3 regions of the Oceanobacillus sp. FSL K6-0118 genome follow, and region 3 is predicted to be linked to each of the others. Evidence: riboswitches for the same ligand, from Rfam matches in the RefSeq annotation. Region 3 holds a riboswitch; each other region holds the start of a gene.
What was found. Region 3 has a riboswitch for preQ1 ahead of queF (preQ(1) synthase). Riboswitches for the same ligand answer to the same signal wherever they lie in the genome.

Region 1 (6,131 bases), 1.6 Mb from region 3:
TAATGGAATTAGGAATAGCTATAGGTATCTTCCTGTTATTTATTTTATTCAGGAAATTATTCACGAAGTATGTTTTTAGAATCGTCATGAGAATTGTAAGAAAGACGAAGATTAATGCTTTGTCTAATATATTCCTTGCATTTCAAAAACCTATGGAATGGTTTTTTACGTTGTTAGGTTTTTATTTTGCTATTTCGTACTATCCGTATATCCATGGAAGTGTCTTAAATAAATTTATTAGTGCGGCATTCATAGTTCTTGTCACTTGGGGATTAGTTAGTTTATCCTCATCGTCATCCAATTTATTTAGGAAAATTAATGAAAAAACAGATATTAACATAGATGAGATATTAATACCATTATTATCTAGAACATTACAGTTTATTATTGTCGCGATTGCCGCTACAATTATCCTTCAGCAATTTGGTTATAGTATTGAAGGACTTATAGCTGGGCTTGGCTTAGGTGGACTTGCCATCTCTTTAGCTGCTAAAGATGCTTTAGCTAATTTCCTTGGTGGAATTGTTATTATTTCTGAGAAGCCTTTTACGATTGGGGATTGGATATTGACACCGAGTGTAGAGGGAACAGTAGAAGATATTTCCTTCCGTAGTACAAAAATACGAACTTTTGCAGATGCGTTGGTTTCTGTTCCTAATAATCAATTAGCAAATGAGTCAATCACAAACTGGAGTAAAATGAATAAACGCCGAATTACTTTTAATCTTTCGTTAGATTATGAAACATCAAGAGAAAAAATGGAATCCATTATACAACGAATCGAAAATCTATTAAAAAATCACCCAGATATTCATCAAGAAACCATATTTGTAAGGTTTGATGAGTATAAGGAAAGTAGTTTGGACATTCTTTTGTATTTCTTTACGAAGACAACAGTCTGGGGAGAGTATTTAAAAGTGAAAGAGGAAATAAATTACCAAATTCTTGATATTGTAAGAGAAGAAGGAGCGGAATTTGCTTACCCTACAAGAAAACTATATATAGAGAACGATTCGTCCGATGATTCAGAGCATCTATTGCAAGTTAGACAAGAGTCTTAAGTAAAGAAGGAGTTCATGGGGACTCCTTCTTTACTCTTTAGATAATAGTTTCAAATCTAATATTTCGCATGGTGTGTTCTCATAGCTTTTTACTATGCCATGTTTCGTAATTAAATCCTTAGCCACTTTCTTCTGCTTAATTTTTATAGTTAGCTCGGTTTCAAATGGAAATGGATCCATATAAATCGTATTGTCCGCCTTCCATTCCGGCCAAAGAATCTGGCTATTCCCTTTATCAATAGAGGGTACTGGAATTCCGTTTTTATAAAAGAAATGGAATTCCTCCTTTTTAACACCGGGTTTATTTATACAAAAGAACAGGGAGAGACTATCTGTAAACTTTAGTAATTCATAATGGAAGTCAAATAAGTTCTCATCAAAATCTTTCATCGAGTGAATGATTTCCTGTTGTCTCTTTCTTTCTTGTGCTACAAAGGTATCCGCAAATGGAGAAGATTCTTGGGTAATAAAGTTTGTATAATGCATACTACATAATAAGGCTGCATACGTATCTATTTTTTCAACTTCATTTATTCCGTGTGTATAAATGATGGTCTTCGGAGCTAAGGGGTAACTCGTAAAATCATACGGTGCTTTTAGATGATCATTCCATACTGGTTGCTTATCAAAGTACTTCCAACCATAGTCATGAAGTGTGATTGCTGTTACAACCGAATCCATAAGAGTGTTACTTAATAATAGTTCTTTTTTCCAATACTTTATTAATTCACCAGATACAATGGCATGGTTGTCTTGCTCAATCATTATAAAATGATCTGTTTCTTCTCTAACAATCATAACTAGCGCCTCCTTGTATAAATATTATGTAAGTATATAAAAAAACTTCACGAATTAGTAAGTTAATCGTGAAGTTTTTATTATGGTATATCCCTTTATCCTATCTAAACGGGTAGTAAGACTCCCAATGACGGAAATCTTCTTTATATGATTTTATCAAAATGTACTTGTTTATTTAAAGTATACATAATTGGAATACCAATAGCCAAAACAACGATTTCTCCAATGGCTGTAGTTACCCAAGAAAATAGGAAAGGTAATCCCAATGCTAAGTATAATTCTAATGCGACAATGAACATGTTAAAACTGAAAATGATTGCATTGGCTGCTAGTAAAAGTAGCGTGTTTTTCGTGTATTTAGAAAGTAGAATAATAAGTCCTAAAGATATTGCCGAATGCGCGACACCAAATACAATATCATACAGTCGCATTGGTGAGAAAAATAGATTGGTTAAAAATACACCAAATATAATACCGAAAAAGAACTTCTTATTAAATACGACGAGATGATTAAACATCTCAGGTACACGAAATTGGACATTCGTAAAGCCAAATGGTTGTATAAGTGCTGATACAGCTATATACATTGCAGCCAAAACGCCATTTGCAGTTAACGTTTTTATATTCATTTCCATCTCTCCTTAGTTTTTTTACGTGGGAGGCTTTCGAACCACGGATTTTTAATACAATAGAATATATCATAGCAAAATTTATAATCATTCACAATGGAAATATTAGTAATCTTTAAGTATTAGTTTTTTTCCAGCCTAAACGGGCAGTAAGACTTCCGGTTCAAGCTTCTGGGGAAACAAACAAGGTATTTGGGAGATTGACTGCCTGTATAGGTCCGATAAGTACTCGTGCTTGGGATATCAGTACTCATGTTTAAGATATCAGTGCGACTAACCATCAGTGGAGGATGAAAGAGGATCCCACTGATGGAAGTATTCTTTATCGACAATCAATAGGTCTTATTCTGTTCTACCTATACCATGAAGGAGTAATAGAGTTTTAGAAGTATCTGACCCTTTTTGGAAAATATATCTCATCGTCTTTCCCTGTTTATTTTAGTTGTTCACTTTTCTTGCCGACGCGCTTTAATACATCTATTACTATTTTCTTTTCTTCATCTGTAACACCTTCAAACACGTTTTCGATGACTTGTTGATGAAGCGGGAAGATTTCTTCCATTAGTTTAATTCCTTGATCTGTTAATTGAATATAAACTACACGGCGGTCATCTTTGCATGGAGTTCTTTCTAGTAGTCCTTTTTTTTCTAATTTATCGATAACATAAGTAATGGAACCAGTATTAATCAATACGGATTGTGTAATTTGTTTAATAGTCTGTTGCCCCTTATGATATAATGCTTCTAATACAGTGAAATCAGATGTCCGCATTCCATGACTACTTATATCCTTTTTAATTAATTCTGCCAACGTCTTATTAGCCTTTAGCAAGACAACAAAAGCCTTTAGCGATAAATTCTCTGACATAATAAATTCTCCTTTAATATTATTAATACCTGTATACTTAATTAAGAAATTTTTAATTAAGTATAATATACAAAATAGAGAGACATCTGTCAATAAAACGCAATAGAGCGTGAATCTAAAATTAGATTCACGCTCTAATTATTTTTTATCTCTAATTTTCATCATTTGCATTTTATCATTGAAAAGAGCTGGATAGGATAAGAACCCTAGGAATATGCTTGTGACGATTGCGGTTGTTAATAGTAAAAATAGGACAAGTAGTTGGAATTGGACAGCTTGTACTGGATCTGCCCCTGCAATGATTTGTCCACTCATCATTCCAGGTAATTGGACTAGGCCGATTGTTTTTTGGCTTTCAATAGTAGGAATCGTACTAGCTTTAATAGAAGTAACTAAGGGAGTATGGATTGCTTGTTTCGGTGTCCCACCTAAGGATAAGATGAGCTCTGTTTCATCTTGCCGCGCTTCTACTTCAGCAGTAAACCGATTAAGGAATAAAATGGCAAGAACCATCGAATTTCCAACGACCATTCCGCTTATCGGTATAATATACTGTGCGGTAGGTGGAGTTATTTGGAATCCTAGTAAGATTGCTTGAGTAAGTATTTCTATAAAAATAAAAGTAATAATAAGCTTCCAAGTAATCCCTTTTATTGATGCTCCCTTTTTCCTGGCGTTTTGTGTTGCTGCACCAATCATTAAGGCAATCATTAAAATGATAAAAATATACTCTTCCGATGCAAAGACAAATTGTAATACATATCCGACAATAAGTAATTGAATAATAGAACGAACTGTTGCGATAATTGTATCCTTTTCTAAATCTAAATGTAATGTTTTAGATAGGATGATGGGAATTAATACAAAAATTAGTGCTAATGTCAATGTTAAATAACTCATTCTAAGTCTCCCTTTATAAAACGTTTTACTCTTTCATCTTTCGGGTTATTTAAAAATTCACTCTTGCCCGTTTCAAGGACCTCGCCAGCCATCATAACCCATGAATAGTCACCAATGGTCAAGGCTTGGTCTAAATTATGCGTAATCCAAACAATTGTTGTTCCGTATTTTTGGTTTATCTTTTGTATTAATTCTTCAATGTCGTGTTGAGATATACGATCGAGAGAAGAAGTGATTTCATCTAATAAGAGAACCTTAGGACGATTTACTAATGTACGAGCGATAGAAACTTTTTGCTTCTGTCCTCCAGATAGATCATTAATATTCCGATTTAAGAAGTCTTTTCCTAGTGATACATCTTCTAATAATTCTTTTGCATCATCTTCAGGTAATGTTTCGCCTTTTAAAGTAAGTGGTAATGAAAGGTTTTTATATACCGATCCACTTAGCATTGTAGCACTTTGCAACGCAAGTCCGATTTTGCGACGTAATATTATTGGATCATACTCATCAATAGGTTTGTCATTTATTATTATTTGTCCCGAGTCAGGAGAAATAAGTCCATTACATAATCGAAATAAAGTTGTCTTACCTGCACCAGAAGGGCCCACTAGTGTTGTTATTTTACCTTTGGCAAACGAGCCGGAAATATTTTTTATTATAGGAACATTACGATCAGAAAATGTAACGTTTTTAAATGTAATAATTGGCTCAAATTCAGTTGTCATTATATTTACCTTCCTTATAAACAAATTTTTAAACCCCTTCTATTATTCAATATTTTCCTTTAGCATTCTATAAATATGCATAATCAGCTTCTTGTATCGTGTTTAATGAATTAATATAAAGATATGAAATAAAAGTGTTGACTTTTTGGTTAGAGAATAGTAATATAAATTTTGCTGTTATCAAAGTTAGCTCCTTTTAAAAATAACTTTTTAAAAAATGTTGACATAGATTTCGGTGGTTGATATAATATAAAAGTTGCTGTTGAAAAAACAATTTGAATTAATTGTTGACAACGAATAGGAACTATGTTATATTAATAAAGCTGCTTTAAATAAGCGGCGAGAAATTAATTGCTCTTTGAAAACTGAACAAACAACCAGTATGTTAAGATAAGAGAAACTCGTTTTCTTTTAAAAATAGAAGGTAACACTTCTAAAAGCTAAGAGATAGAATTAATTATGTTAATTCTAAACAAACTTTTTTGGAGAGTTTGATCTTGGCTCAGGACGAACGCTGGCGGCGTGCCTAATACATGCAAGTCGAGCGCGGGAATCTCTTCTGATCCCTTCGGGGTGAAGAGAGTGGAACGAGCGGCGGACGGGTGAGTAACACGTGGGCAACCTACCTATAAGACTGGGATAACTCGCGGAAACGTGAGCTAATACCGGATAATACTTTTTATTGCATAATAAGAAGTTTGAAAGGCGGCGTAAGCTGTCACTTATAGATGGGCCCGCGGCGCATTAGCTAGTTGGTGAGGTAAAGGCTCACCAAGGCAACGATGCGTAGCCGACCTGAGAGGGTGATCGGCCACACTGGGACTGAGACACGGCCCAGACTCCTACGGGAGGCAGCAGTAGGGAATCTTCCGCAATGGACGAAAGTCTGACGGAGCAACGCCGCGTGAGTGAAGAAGGTTTTCGGATCGTAAAACTCTGTTGTTAGGGAAGAACAAGTCAGGTAGTAACTGACCTGACCTTGACGGTACCTAACCAGAAAGCCACGGCTAACTACGTGCCAGCAGCCGCGGTAATACGTAGGTGGCAAGCGTTGTCCGGATTTATTGGGCGTAAAGCGCTCGCAGGCGGTCTTTTAAGTCTGATGTGAAAGCCCACGGCTTAACCGTGGAGGGTCATTGGAAACTGG
Region 2 (6,131 bases), 1.3 Mb from region 3:
GGATTATAAAGGAATAGAATAAAGGATGATTTGATAAAATGTTAAAAACCTTATTGGGGAAGGATTGGAAGGAATGGAAGGAATGCATAACGCTACAAGGATAAACATCTAATATTTTAACATATGCCCTTACATTTATTGAGGTAACAAAGAAAAGTATTTCGCCTCATAGAATGAGTATTGTCTACACACTTGGACACGAAAGAGCGAAACAATACGAATATACACTCAATTAAGTGAAAAATTAGACTATGATTCTACAACAAATCTTTTTGATGGGAAAGAGAGTAACGATAATGTCTCGTTACTTTCTTTTAATAACCCCCCCTTTAACACGGTAAGCGACTTCCTTACGCACAGCATCCTCCTTGTCCGGCAACCGCATCTGTTAACTTACAATTTTCTACTAAGCACAACAATAAATAGCTTTATCAAAAGCATCTTCCGGTATATATATGATTCCATCTCTTATCTCATATGGTATATCATTATTTTCTAACAGTTCAGCAACATTGCCATTTGTCTTTTCTCCCCACTCTATGTATTCTTCAGTATATTCTTTTTGGCACGCAGCTAAAGTCGCGAAAAGAATAATATAGCAAAGTATTAATACTAGAACCTTCTTCAAATTATCTCCCCCCTGAATATTTTTATATACAAATTAAATTCGAAACAACTAAACGTTCCTTTTTTTAAAGAAATTAGAAATAAGGAGTAGAATAATCCCTATTATGGTTGATGGTAATGCAAAAGGATAGAAGGTTTCTGGAATATCTTCTGCCAACACACCACTCTCACTAAAAAAGAATAATCCTGATATAAAATTAGAAAACCTAACCAATAAATTACCTTTCCAAATGTGGTATATTTCTTCGTCATGTTTAATCCCATCCCATTTCATTTCAATTAAATAAAATCAACATTTTATAATTGAACTAGTCATTTTTCAGAAACCGGCATATATTTTGTAAAATAAGCACCTAAAATTAGCAAAATCATAGAAATAGACCAATTCAATATTCCCATAAAGTTAAACCAATAGGCTAAAAGGTTTGTAATACCAATAATATAAAAACAAATTGGAGTTAAAGCACTTTTTATCCCTGTTATACCAGCCCTTTTTCTTTTTCGGACCACAAGAATTATGGAAAAAATCAGTACTAGTATTAGTATTATAGATAAAATAATCGGTATCATTTTATTTCCCCTTTTCCTATTTTCTATAGACATCAAATAGATCGGCAATAAGTTGAAAGTCACTTAGCCCAATCAGGCACTGTCTCCCCTTCCTTCCACCACCTCACCCGAAATTGTCCTTGTTCCCCATTAATAGCTTGAACAACAATATATTTTGTTGCTGTTTTTTTAAAATCCACGCTTGATACATCGTCATTTTCTTCATTCATTCCTGCATAATCGCCATTTTCATCATAAAGAGACATGCCATAGCTATTTCCATTTTTAAAATGATGTTCTACGTCAAAGTAAATTCGTTCACCTTGTTCTCCATGAATAGGTATCAAGTGCTCCCCATTAAAATATTCGTATTCCACCTCTACAAATGTATCTCCTGTCACTTCATTCCACCCGACTTTACTTGTATGATCCATAGGAATCATCACCAAACAAACAAGCGGTATAACAATTACAATCCAGCTATACCACTTTAAAGGCTTTAACTTTTCTTTACCAAATAAAAAGAGAAGAGAGAAAAAGCCACCAATTGTTCCAGCGATTAACGCGTATTCTATTGGCATCAAAACCAAGAAAAGGGGATATCCAATCAAAAAATAAAGCAAAATTTGTTTACCTGTAAAATTGGGTATGAATTTCCCAATAACATCTATGAAAATGGAACTAATTATTCCGTAGCCAAAAAATAAAGCCCAAATCGCCGGTATTGTAATCAGTTCATGGAATTCAAAAAAATTAAATCCACTACTGCTAATTATGACGATAAAAAAGATTGATATTGAAAAGCTCGCCCCTATAATCCTTTCTAATAAGCGATTCTTAATAAAATGTTTTCCCAAATATGTTCAACTCCAATAAAAGAATCTCACCGAACACATTCCTTTAGACAAAATGCTTGAACCCACTACTTTGGAAGAGTAAGGTTAAAGTTTTTATATCAAACACCACGTTTATTTCCCCATAAATAGGTGTGAAGTTGCGGCAATACCCGAACATCGTTCAATTCTGAACTATTCATTACAAGATCAACCAATCGTTCGTATTTTTCAAGCAGATAGGCTAACAACTTCTCCTGTTCTCCCGTTTCTAAATCATCATTACCCACTTGCAAAAACAATTTTACATCAGGATACCTTTTGTGTATGTTGATGGCATATTGCAAATCTTTTTTCCCAAAGACGACTACCTTTAAACTGAAATCCCCCTGTTGTTTTTCCTTTAATGAACGGATGATAAAATCCAATGTTTCAAAATTTGTAGTCATTCCAGAGCTTGGCGGCTTAGGCGAAATCGTTAGATCATCTATCTTTGTAAACCATTCCTGCCATCTGCTACCTTGTGTTTCCAATGCAACCTTCACCTGATTTTCATGAAGTAAATCTACCAATGCATTCAATTGAGCCAATAATCCTGGATTTCCTCCAGAGATGGTAACATGTTGAAATCGTCCGCCTCCCTTTTCATATAATGCTTCCACTATTTCCTGCGGTTCCATCATTTGAATCGATTCCTTTTCTGAACCGTCCCAGGTGAATTTCGAATCACACCAGGAACAGGAATAATCACAGCCGGCCGTTCTGACAAACATTGTTTTTTGGCCAATGACCATTCCCTCCCCTTGAATAGTTGGGCCAAATATTTCAAGTACAGGTATTTTTCTCATAATGTTTTCTCCTTTGGTCGGTAAATACAATAGCTCGTAGGCGTTTCCCTTAAATATACCTGAACACAAGTTGGCTTATTCTGTAGGGTGTTTAGGTATTCCTGAATGATTTCATAGATAGTCCGGGCAACCACTTCTGTTGTCGGAAAGTATTCAGCGTCTTGGTCGGAGAATTTGGTGTCTTCATTCATCACATGATGATCAAATCTCTTGTGAATTAAGTCTTTTATTTTTTTAAAATTAACTAAAAAACCTGTGTGATCAAGTTCGTTTCCAGCAATGGTGATATTGGTAAAATAGGTGTGCCCATGCATATTTTGACATTTCCCAGCATCCTCATGTGGTACATAATGAGCTGCAGCAAATTGAAAATCTTTATTTAGTTCATATGCATAGGGATGTTCTGTAACCGGATAAATCTGTTGCATCATGAATCATCACTCCTTCGTTTATTTTGTATCTTTGGGAGCTTGTATCCATCCAATAAAGAAAAGCGTAAGCGCCCGTTTAGCGACGTACGGACTGGACTGAGCCGTAGGAGATAAAGGAAACACGACGAACGGAGTGAGTCGATGTTGACTTATCGTACGGAGGTGAGGGAAGTCTCGCTAGTCGCTGGGCGCTGGAGCTAGACAAAAAAGACAACACTAAAGAAGGTGCTGTCCTAGCTCCTTAGTTTTTTATAGAGGGATGGAATTTCGAACCTCTCCTGCCAATACGCAGATTCTATTATTCACTTACAATATTACTTTACCATATCTTTTGTTTTAGATTAAAGAATATATGTCAACATAAAAAATGAATATAAACGTTTCCAAAAGAAGAGAACATAATACGGGTAAAAAGCTGAAGACTACTTGTTCTTCCTTTATTAAACTTGCTTTCATAGAAAAAATGCTTCAGTTATTGAAGAAAACTGCCCTATATAATAACATCGTATTTGTTTATTTACTACTGCTAATTCTCAAATTAACAATTAGCCACACACCTTGAATAATCGTTGGTATTATAAACGCAATCAATAAGACTATAAATGCCAATAATTTAAGCTCAGGTGTTTGAGTAACCCCAGCACCATCGACCTCTCTTAACCAAATAATAGCTAATCCAATTACAAAAATGATAATCCAAAATATGTTACCAATCCACCAGAAATACCATCGTTTTTTCACCTTATTTCTCTCTCCATTCTCCAACCGAAATAAATTTCATTTAACTATACTGCCAATTACTAAAAAATCATCGCCACTTTTTTGAAATAACGTACCCGGAAACAGAACTAAAACAGCAAGCTTTGAAAAAGTGTAATGGTTATAACTAATGCAGATAAAGATCCAGCAGACAGTAATGTTATCATTTTTCGCCAGTTTATCTTTTTTGAAGGTTTTACAGCCTCTCGAGAAACCGTAATCCATATAGCCATAGATGCTATAACTAAGATGAAAATAACTTCTTTAGACACATTTGACACCTCCATCATTTACAATAATCACATAACCTTATGTACGGATTAGAAAAATAAAAGTTTCATTAAGGAATGACCTTTTTAATTGAACAATTTGACACTTATTTTTTAGGCATAGTGTATATCACAGATACACCACTGTTTTCTTCAATCTTCGTAAAAATTTCATGAAAAGTTTCTATTGCTCTTTCAATTAATTCGTACCTTTCCAAAATTTCACTACAGTAACCACCCATCAGAATCACTATTACTTGCACCACAATCTAACTCTTTCTCCACCCTCTTCTTTCCACTCTAGATACCAGACTTTAAAGCAGGTGTTTCAAACTTTTTTAACATAGGGAAAAGAATTTCATCAGTTCAATAACTAATGAATAGAGTCATATGCCAAAAATATGCTGTTGAAAAAGCTACTCATTTATTGAATTTACCCAATATAGTATATGGATTCTACTCACTTGAATATATCATTTTTCTTCTTCAAACTAGCGTTCAACGATGCTTCCACCTTTTTGTAATATAGATAATACCCCATCCAAAAAACAGCATAAACAAATATAAAAACCAGAAAACTTATTAAAATTGCTGCTAAGCTAAATGGAATCCAGTCAGCAATAAACAAGGCGATTGTAAAGTAAACAGCTATCGACAAGCAGAAATGAATAGCGGTTTTTTTCAGGTAACTCCAGCCATTATCCTCAAACAAAAACGAGGCCAATCCAAAATAAATACCAAGAATAAAAGAACAGAGCATATAAATCCATATTTGTGAGATAGCAGCGTCCGTGCTGGTAAACATTACAACAGTAAGGGCAATAAATGTAAAAATACCACCTAGAGCTATCCCCATCATACTTCTTTTAACTGCTTCAACAATCATCTGACTGCCCTCCCATAACCAATCTATCTTTGATTGATTTCACATATTTTCGTGTAATAAACTCTTTATTTCCAGAATGAAAATAAACACAGAGATTTCCATTAAATGATAACTCAAAACGTTCAATATGATTAAGATTGCCGATGACTGATTTTGAAAAACGCATAAAGCCATAAGGAGCTAAAACATCTTCTATTTCATAGAGCTTCATCCTTACTTCAATATTCCGTTTACCAATGCATGCAAGAATTTTTCTTTTTTCAGCATATACAAATTCTACCTGATTGGGGTCAAGTAGTACCGTTTGATCTGACTCAATCCCAAGTATACGCTTTCGATTTTTCCGTTTAATAATTGCAACTATTTCTTCCAGTTCATCGGACCATTCATTTGTCTGAATGGTTATGGATGGTTCTGCATGCTTATCGTCAATTTCGATGTTCACCTTCATCATCATGCCCCCAAACTATCCTTTTTCTTTAGAAACGTGGTAACATACAATAACTTCTATTAACCGCCAGACCAAATCTTAAAATCCTTGAAAACTTATAAATAATAAGAAACAAGGTCAAATCCCACATAAGTTACAATACTAATCGCTACATACAAATAACAATACTCATTGTCATCCATAAGGTAACTTAAATACGATTTCTTGTAAATGAGCAGGCAATATCTTTAGATTTCCTTTTGTTTTTTCGATAGACTTGTATAAAACAAAATTTGCTATAAGGGCTTTCAAAAAGTAATCACGATCGGCATGGTTAATTATCTTCATTTTCTTTTATATTGTTATCCCATTTCCTCGTAACTGCTGAAAGTATAAGCCAAGGTTCAATGAATAAGTTTATCAATATATGAGCTACAATTGGTGCAAGTATATTACGATCAGCTATAATATACAGAATAGCTAGTAAACCACCAAGAAT
Region 3 (6,131 bases):
TTCAACCATTGGAAGGACTCATGTTGCAATTCTTGTAACCCACAAGAACCAAACATACTTAATAGATACTGGATTTGGAGGAAATTTACCATTAAAACCCGTTCCTATCACTGGGGAACCTGTCACATCCAATAATGGAGAATTTCGAGTGAATAAAGGGGATAGTGAGTTTGGGAATTATGCACTTGAAATGAAATTAAAACATAAGGACACGAATTGGAAAATTGGATATGCTTTCGATTCTAAGAAGCTTATCAACGATGTATCAGAATTTAATGAAATTCAAACAATCATCGCCAAGCACCAAGAATCTCCATTTAACAAAAAGCCTTTAATCACTCGACTGACTTCTACGGGGAATTTAACTTTAACCGATACTTCCTTCACACAATGGATAGATGGAATAGATACAAAAGAGGAAATCGATCATGCTAAGTTTAAAGAACTATTGAAAAAGCATTTCGGGATATAATTTAAGTAATAAAAGGCTACCTCACCAATGGATGATTAATAGTAGCCTAATGGAGGAGTGGATCTATTTCGTTTAATCTATTGTATTTTCAGACGTTTGAGCTTTATGTCCTTTTATAATACGGTAGAATCCGATTACTAACAATGGTAGTCCAAATACAACTAACATGGCATATCCTAGGATTGTATAACCAGTTCCAACAAGGTCATTGATTCCGACACTGGACAGCATGGCGGAAAGGACAAGGATAATAATTGCAATGATACCGTTCATTCGCCTAGTCATTGGCTGCTTTCCAACTTCTTTAAGATTAGAGTTGATCCGGTTGATAAAGGCGTGAATCAGCCCTGTTGCGGTTTCAATCAAGGTCCAGCCAACGACAACACCAAATATGATGGCAATCCATACGCCATATCCATTAAGCATATGCAGCCATGGGACCTCCGCATTAAATACTTGTTCATTCGGATAATAGCCCATCAGAGCAACGTAAGTCAAAAACCACGGAACGGTCATCATTGTCCCAGCAATGATGGCACTAATTAACGTATCTTTCATTGTTTTTTGCCTACGGAGTGTAAATAATGCTGCTGGATAAACAGCAAGGTTGTAACCAACATAGATAATACCTGCCCAAAATACAGATCCCATTGAAAAGTTAGTAACAAAGCTTGTATCACCTGATGCAAAGACTTCTTTGATTTCCCCCGATGTCGATGAAATGACAAGGATGGCAAAAAGAATGTAAGCACTAAATAATGCAATAGTACCAATCGTTTTAAAGCGTTCAATTATATTTGCACCGTAGAAGTTTAAAAGTCCAGCGATAATGGCAATAATCGCGACTCCTATCCAATAATTTAGTCCAAGAGTGCTGTGAAGGATAGATCCGGTTGCAGCGATAACGATAGAAATCATTAAAACAGCCAGTAACAAATAAATAATATCAAATAAAAACCAAAAAGGACCTAAAAGCCGTTTTACCATACTTCGATAGTCATACGCTCGAAATCTACGTGCGATTTCAAACATTAAAAATGCCATTAACGCAAATCCGATTATAATAATTACTCCCGCAATCCAGCCATACGCACCAAATCTAGCCCCATATTGAACCACCTCTCGTCCAGTTGCATATCCACCTCCTATTAACGTGGACTGTAGGACGATTCCGGGCACCATGTATCTGCCAAATGCCCCTTCAAAAAAGCCTCTATTTTCTTTACTTGCCACTATACTCGCCCCAATCATTCTGTTTTTAGAAAATTATTAATATTTATGTAGGAAAGGGGACGGTTATGACTTGTATATTTTTTGATGTTATAAACTTTCTCGAAAATAGAAGTAGCCTTGATGCATATTATCATCAAGGCTACTCCGATTTTTGAATGGCTTATTTGCTTTTTATAAGGATTAAAAAGGGTGTTTGGAATCCATTAACATCCACACCATTTTACTCATGTTTGAAAATGCTCATGATTGCTTGAGAAATTTCAATTCCCTGAAACGTGAAAAGTGTTAAAGCTGTTACAGAGAATAACCCCATCATAATAAATCTCATCCACATTATTTTATCCTCCTTTGAATTAGAAATATAAAGGTTTCTTATTCAAAGGAATGATCACATAGTTTAATTGATAAAATATGGGTGTAAATAATATTTTTCTCCTTATAGGGATAATTAAAAAGTTCAGGGACTGATTAAGAACCATGTGTATTAAAGTAATAGATATTAGAGTAATGAAGTGTACAATTTTATCTGTACCACCATTATCAATGGATAAATGTTCAACTGAAATGCTGTTTTCCATAATACTGTTTTGATCTGTATTAGCATGATTGTGATCATGTATCAAAAATAACTGAGAAAAGGGGAGAAAAAGTAAAAGAATCATTACAGCTATATGCTTACCCATCATCTTCACCACCTCTAAAGGGTCACTACTATATGCAAAAATAAAAAATCTTAGCATCATATATAATTATTATTTTATACAGCTAAGTACTTGTATTATTCATATTCAATTTAATTTTATTATTTATTATGCTATTTTATCATATTTATGATTTTTATGGTAACGTAGCTATCATAAGTAAATATATATTGGCCATAAAGAACTCTTCAAAGATATAAGACCACTGAAAAAACCCCTAAAAAATAGCCTTAGAAAAAGAAATAAAAACCACTTATTCATTCTATTTTAGGTTCTTTGTCGTATAAGTGACCGTTTGCTACGTTTGAACCGAATTTCGGGCACTCATTGAGATAGTAATTGTTTTTCGAATGCTGAGAAAAAAACAGATTCTCCCCATAAAAAAAGCATACCAATCTCCTTGAATTTGGTATGCTATCTGACCTAATAAAAGCAACGCGCTAAAACTCCTATGCTTCCTCATCATCTTCCAAAGATATAAACGGATTTTTTAATCTGTCTACCTTTAGGGGAGCATATCTAGCTCATTTATTATTTGTAAAAATACTACTTAAACTTCACCTGAATTTATCCCACCGTAATACGTCTTGCTCTCACCACATACACTTGATTTAGAACAAGAGCTCCAATTAACTGGATAACTGTTTTTGCAATAACCTGCCCTAAAATCGCTGCTGGCACAGCTTCCCATGGGATAAATCCTGCACCGATTGGACTTAATCCAACGATAACGAAAACAACGGAATCTAGTAATCCACCAACAATTCCGCTATAAAATACACGCCATGCGATTGGTAGTTTTAATCTAGTATAAATCTCTGTATCTGCTGTTTCAGAAATAATAAAGGAAAGTGCGGAGGCTGCGACAATCATTAGGGTATCGCCAAGTAAAGAGGACACCGCACCGGATAAGATTAATGCTGTCAAGATAAATAAATAGGTCTTTTTTCTTCCGTACTTGTTTTGCACCAAGTCACGAAATATAAAGGTCGCACCTATTAAAAATGTTCCCATTGGAATGATGAAAATACCAATCTCGAGGGGCATGATTGCCGCGGTTGTCACGTTTGCCGTGACAATGGAAATTAAATATAAAAAAACGCGCAACATATTATTTCTCTCCCTTGGCCAGTAAGTATTGCTCTAAACCATGATTACGGAGCTTACACGCTGGACACTCGCCACAACCATCAGCCTTTATTCCGTTATAACATGTTAAGGTTTTTTTCCGGATGAAATCCATTACACCTAACTCATCAGAAAGCCTCCAAACATCCCTTTTATCCAACCACATTAGGGGAGTATGGATAACAAAACCCTCATCCATTGCTAGATTCAATGTCACATTTAATGATTTGATAAAACTATCTCGGCAATCTGGATAGCCACTAAAATCTGTTTCACTAACTCCTGTCACAAGATGCCTTGCACCAACTTGCTTTGCTAACACACCAGCGAAGGATAGAAAAAGTAAATTTCTCCCTGGTACAAAAGTGTTTGGAAGCCTAGTTCCATCACCATCAGCTATCTCCATATCGTCCCGTGTTAAAGCATTGGGTGCTAATTGATGTAGAAGCGACATATCTAAAATATGGTGTTTGACACCGAGATCTTCTGCAATTTCTTTGGCGCATTCGATTTCTAATTGATGTCGTTGGCCATAATCAAAGGTAACTGTTTCGACCTCTTTAAATTGTTCTTTTGCCCAGAATAAACAGGTCGTACTGTCCTGCCCTCCGCTAAAAACAACAATGGCTTTATTCTTTTCCATGTAAAAACTCCTTTTCAAAAAGAAAAAACAACACTAAGATGGGTTGTTTTCTTAGTTTTTTATAGAGGGTAGCTAGAACCTCTACCTATTTAACGATTATCTATATTTTCCGGATTAAGATCATGATTCATCAAGCGATGCATAGCCATTTCCTCATACTTTGTCCCTGGTTTTCCATAATTACACCAAGGGTCAATAGAAATACCGCCACGAGGAGTGAATTTACCCCAAACCTCAATATAACGTGGATCAAGTAATTCAATTAGATCATTCATAATGATATTCACACAATCCTCATGAAAATCTCCATGATTTCTGAAACTAAATAAATATAATTTCAATGATTTACTTTCTACAATCTTTTGATCAGGTATGTACGAAATATACATCGTCGCAAAATCAGGTTGCCCTGTAATCGGACATAAACTAGTAAACTCTGGACAATTGAATTTTACAAAATAATCCCGATTAGAATGGATGTTATTTACGGATTCTAATACTTCAGGTGTATAGTCCGTTGCGTAATTCGTTTCCTTATTACCAAGTAGAGTTAAATCCTTCAAACCTTGTTTCTCGCTTCTTCCAGACATAAAAAAACCTCCCTGTAATGTTTCCGAACACTACGGAGAGGTCATAGCAAACTATGATTCTAACAAAAAAGCCACATCCAATTATGGACATGGCGAATTGTCATTGTATCCATAGTTTTTTATAGAGGGTTTCAGCTATGAACCTCTTCCGATCAGTTGTTCAATTCTTACTTATCATAACCTTAGAAGGGAGATTATGTCAATATGGTTTATTTGTTCGGTTGCTTTTTCGGTCATGATGAAACCAAGGGGAGCTCACTTTAAATTCGCATCAGGGGTTATTGAATTAGTCGAAAAAACATTATAATATGAATAATATCAATTTATATAAATATTATTATAAATTAAATAAATTGAAAAATGGTGTAAAACTTACAAGGTGAGAGGGGCAGCAAAATGGAAACCGTACTAAATGCTTTAAAAAGAAAACTATCTGACGAGCAAATTACGACGAATCAAACGGTAAGAGAATTACATAGCAGGGATGAAACATATCATCAAACAAGTCTTCCAGATGTGGTGGTATATCCAAAATCGACAAAGGATGTAAGCCATATTATGGAGGTTGCACAAGAGTTTAAGATTCCAATAACACCATTTGGAGTTGGGACCAGTTTAGAAGGACATGTTATTCCATATCAACATGGCATCTCCATTGATTTTTCTTTGATGAATAAAATTATTGAAATAAAGGAAAGTGACTTACTTGTCACGGTTCAGCCTGGTGTGACTAGAGAACAATTGAATAAAGAACTCAAAAAGTATGGGTTATTCTTCTCGGTCGATCCAGGTGCAAATGCAACTATCGGAGGAATGGCGGCTACGAATGCTAGTGGAACTACGACAGTAAAGTATGGGGTGATGCGCGATCAGGTGCGTGATATCGAAGTGGTTCTTGCCGATGGAAGTGTGATACATACAGGGAGTTTAGCAGCTAAATCTGCATCGGGTTATCATTTAAATGGATTATTTGTTGGTTCAGAGGGAACGCTTGGCTGTTTCACGGAGATAACATTACAAGTATATGGCATTCCAGAACATATGGTTGCTGCTCGTGCAACATTCCCAAGTTTCACTCATGCAATTGATGCTGTTACTTCGATTATCCATGCAGGGGTACCGATTGCACGAGTGGAATTTGTGGATGAGGCTTCAATGATTCAAATTAATAAATTTAGTGAAACAGATTATCCAGTAGAACCAACCCTTTTCTTGGAATTCCATGGTAATGAAGCCGGTTTACAAGCGGATGTTGATTTCACTAAGGAAATCATGAAGGATAATAAGTGTCAGGAATTTATTTTTGAAACCGATACTGCAGCACGTAATCATTTATGGCATGCCCGCCATAATCTAGCCTATGC

Region 1: another riboswitch for preQ1. It lies ahead of MHI02_RS02560 (QueT transporter family protein); the one in region 3 lies ahead of queF (preQ(1) synthase).
Region 2: another riboswitch for preQ1. It lies ahead of queD (6-carboxytetrahydropterin synthase QueD); the one in region 3 lies ahead of queF (preQ(1) synthase).

What each region holds. Positions count from the first base shown of each region.
Region 1 is NZ_JBBOVR010000001.1:499,076-505,206, forward strand. It holds gene MHI02_RS02550 (mechanosensitive ion channel family protein) at 1-1,061, shown strand, start outside; gene MHI02_RS02555 (DUF3891 family protein) at 1,092-1,859, opposite strand; gene MHI02_RS02560 (QueT transporter family protein) at 2,003-2,488, opposite strand; PreQ1 riboswitch class I at 2,495-2,539, opposite strand; gene MHI02_RS02570 (MarR family winged helix-turn-helix transcriptional regulator) at 2,922-3,356, opposite strand; gene MHI02_RS02575 (ABC transporter permease) at 3,495-4,256, opposite strand; gene MHI02_RS02580 (ABC transporter ATP-binding protein) at 4,253-4,984, opposite strand; rRNA gene MHI02_RS02585 (16S ribosomal RNA) at 5,464-6,131, shown strand, end outside.
Region 2 is NZ_JBBOVR010000001.1:880,568-886,698, reverse strand. It holds gene MHI02_RS04650 (hypothetical protein) at 407-628, opposite strand; gene MHI02_RS04645 (hypothetical protein) at 940-1,197, opposite strand; gene MHI02_RS04640 (hypothetical protein) at 1,257-2,033, opposite strand; gene queE (7-carboxy-7-deazaguanine synthase QueE) at 2,132-2,860, opposite strand; gene queD (6-carboxytetrahydropterin synthase QueD) at 2,854-3,288, opposite strand; PreQ1 riboswitch class I at 3,524-3,570, opposite strand; gene MHI02_RS04625 (DUF3923 family protein) at 3,802-4,029, opposite strand; gene MHI02_RS04620 (hypothetical protein) at 4,137-4,319, opposite strand; gene MHI02_RS04615 (DUF3021 domain-containing protein) at 4,777-5,202, opposite strand; gene MHI02_RS04610 (LytTR family DNA-binding domain-containing protein) at 5,192-5,653, opposite strand; gene MHI02_RS04605 (CPBP family intramembrane glutamic endopeptidase) at 5,967-6,131, opposite strand, start outside.
Region 3 is NZ_JBBOVR010000001.1:2,143,633-2,149,763, forward strand. It holds gene MHI02_RS10975 (arylamine N-acetyltransferase family protein) at 1-472, shown strand, start outside; gene MHI02_RS10980 (YkvI family membrane protein) at 545-1,705, opposite strand; gene MHI02_RS10985 (hypothetical protein) at 2,059-2,388, opposite strand; gene MHI02_RS10990 (VUT family protein) at 2,974-3,513, opposite strand; gene queC (7-cyano-7-deazaguanine synthase QueC) at 3,518-4,177, opposite strand; PreQ1 riboswitch class I at 4,223-4,265, opposite strand; gene queF (preQ(1) synthase) at 4,267-4,767, opposite strand; PreQ1 riboswitch class I at 4,873-4,919, opposite strand; gene MHI02_RS11005 (FAD-binding oxidoreductase) at 5,164-6,131, shown strand, end outside.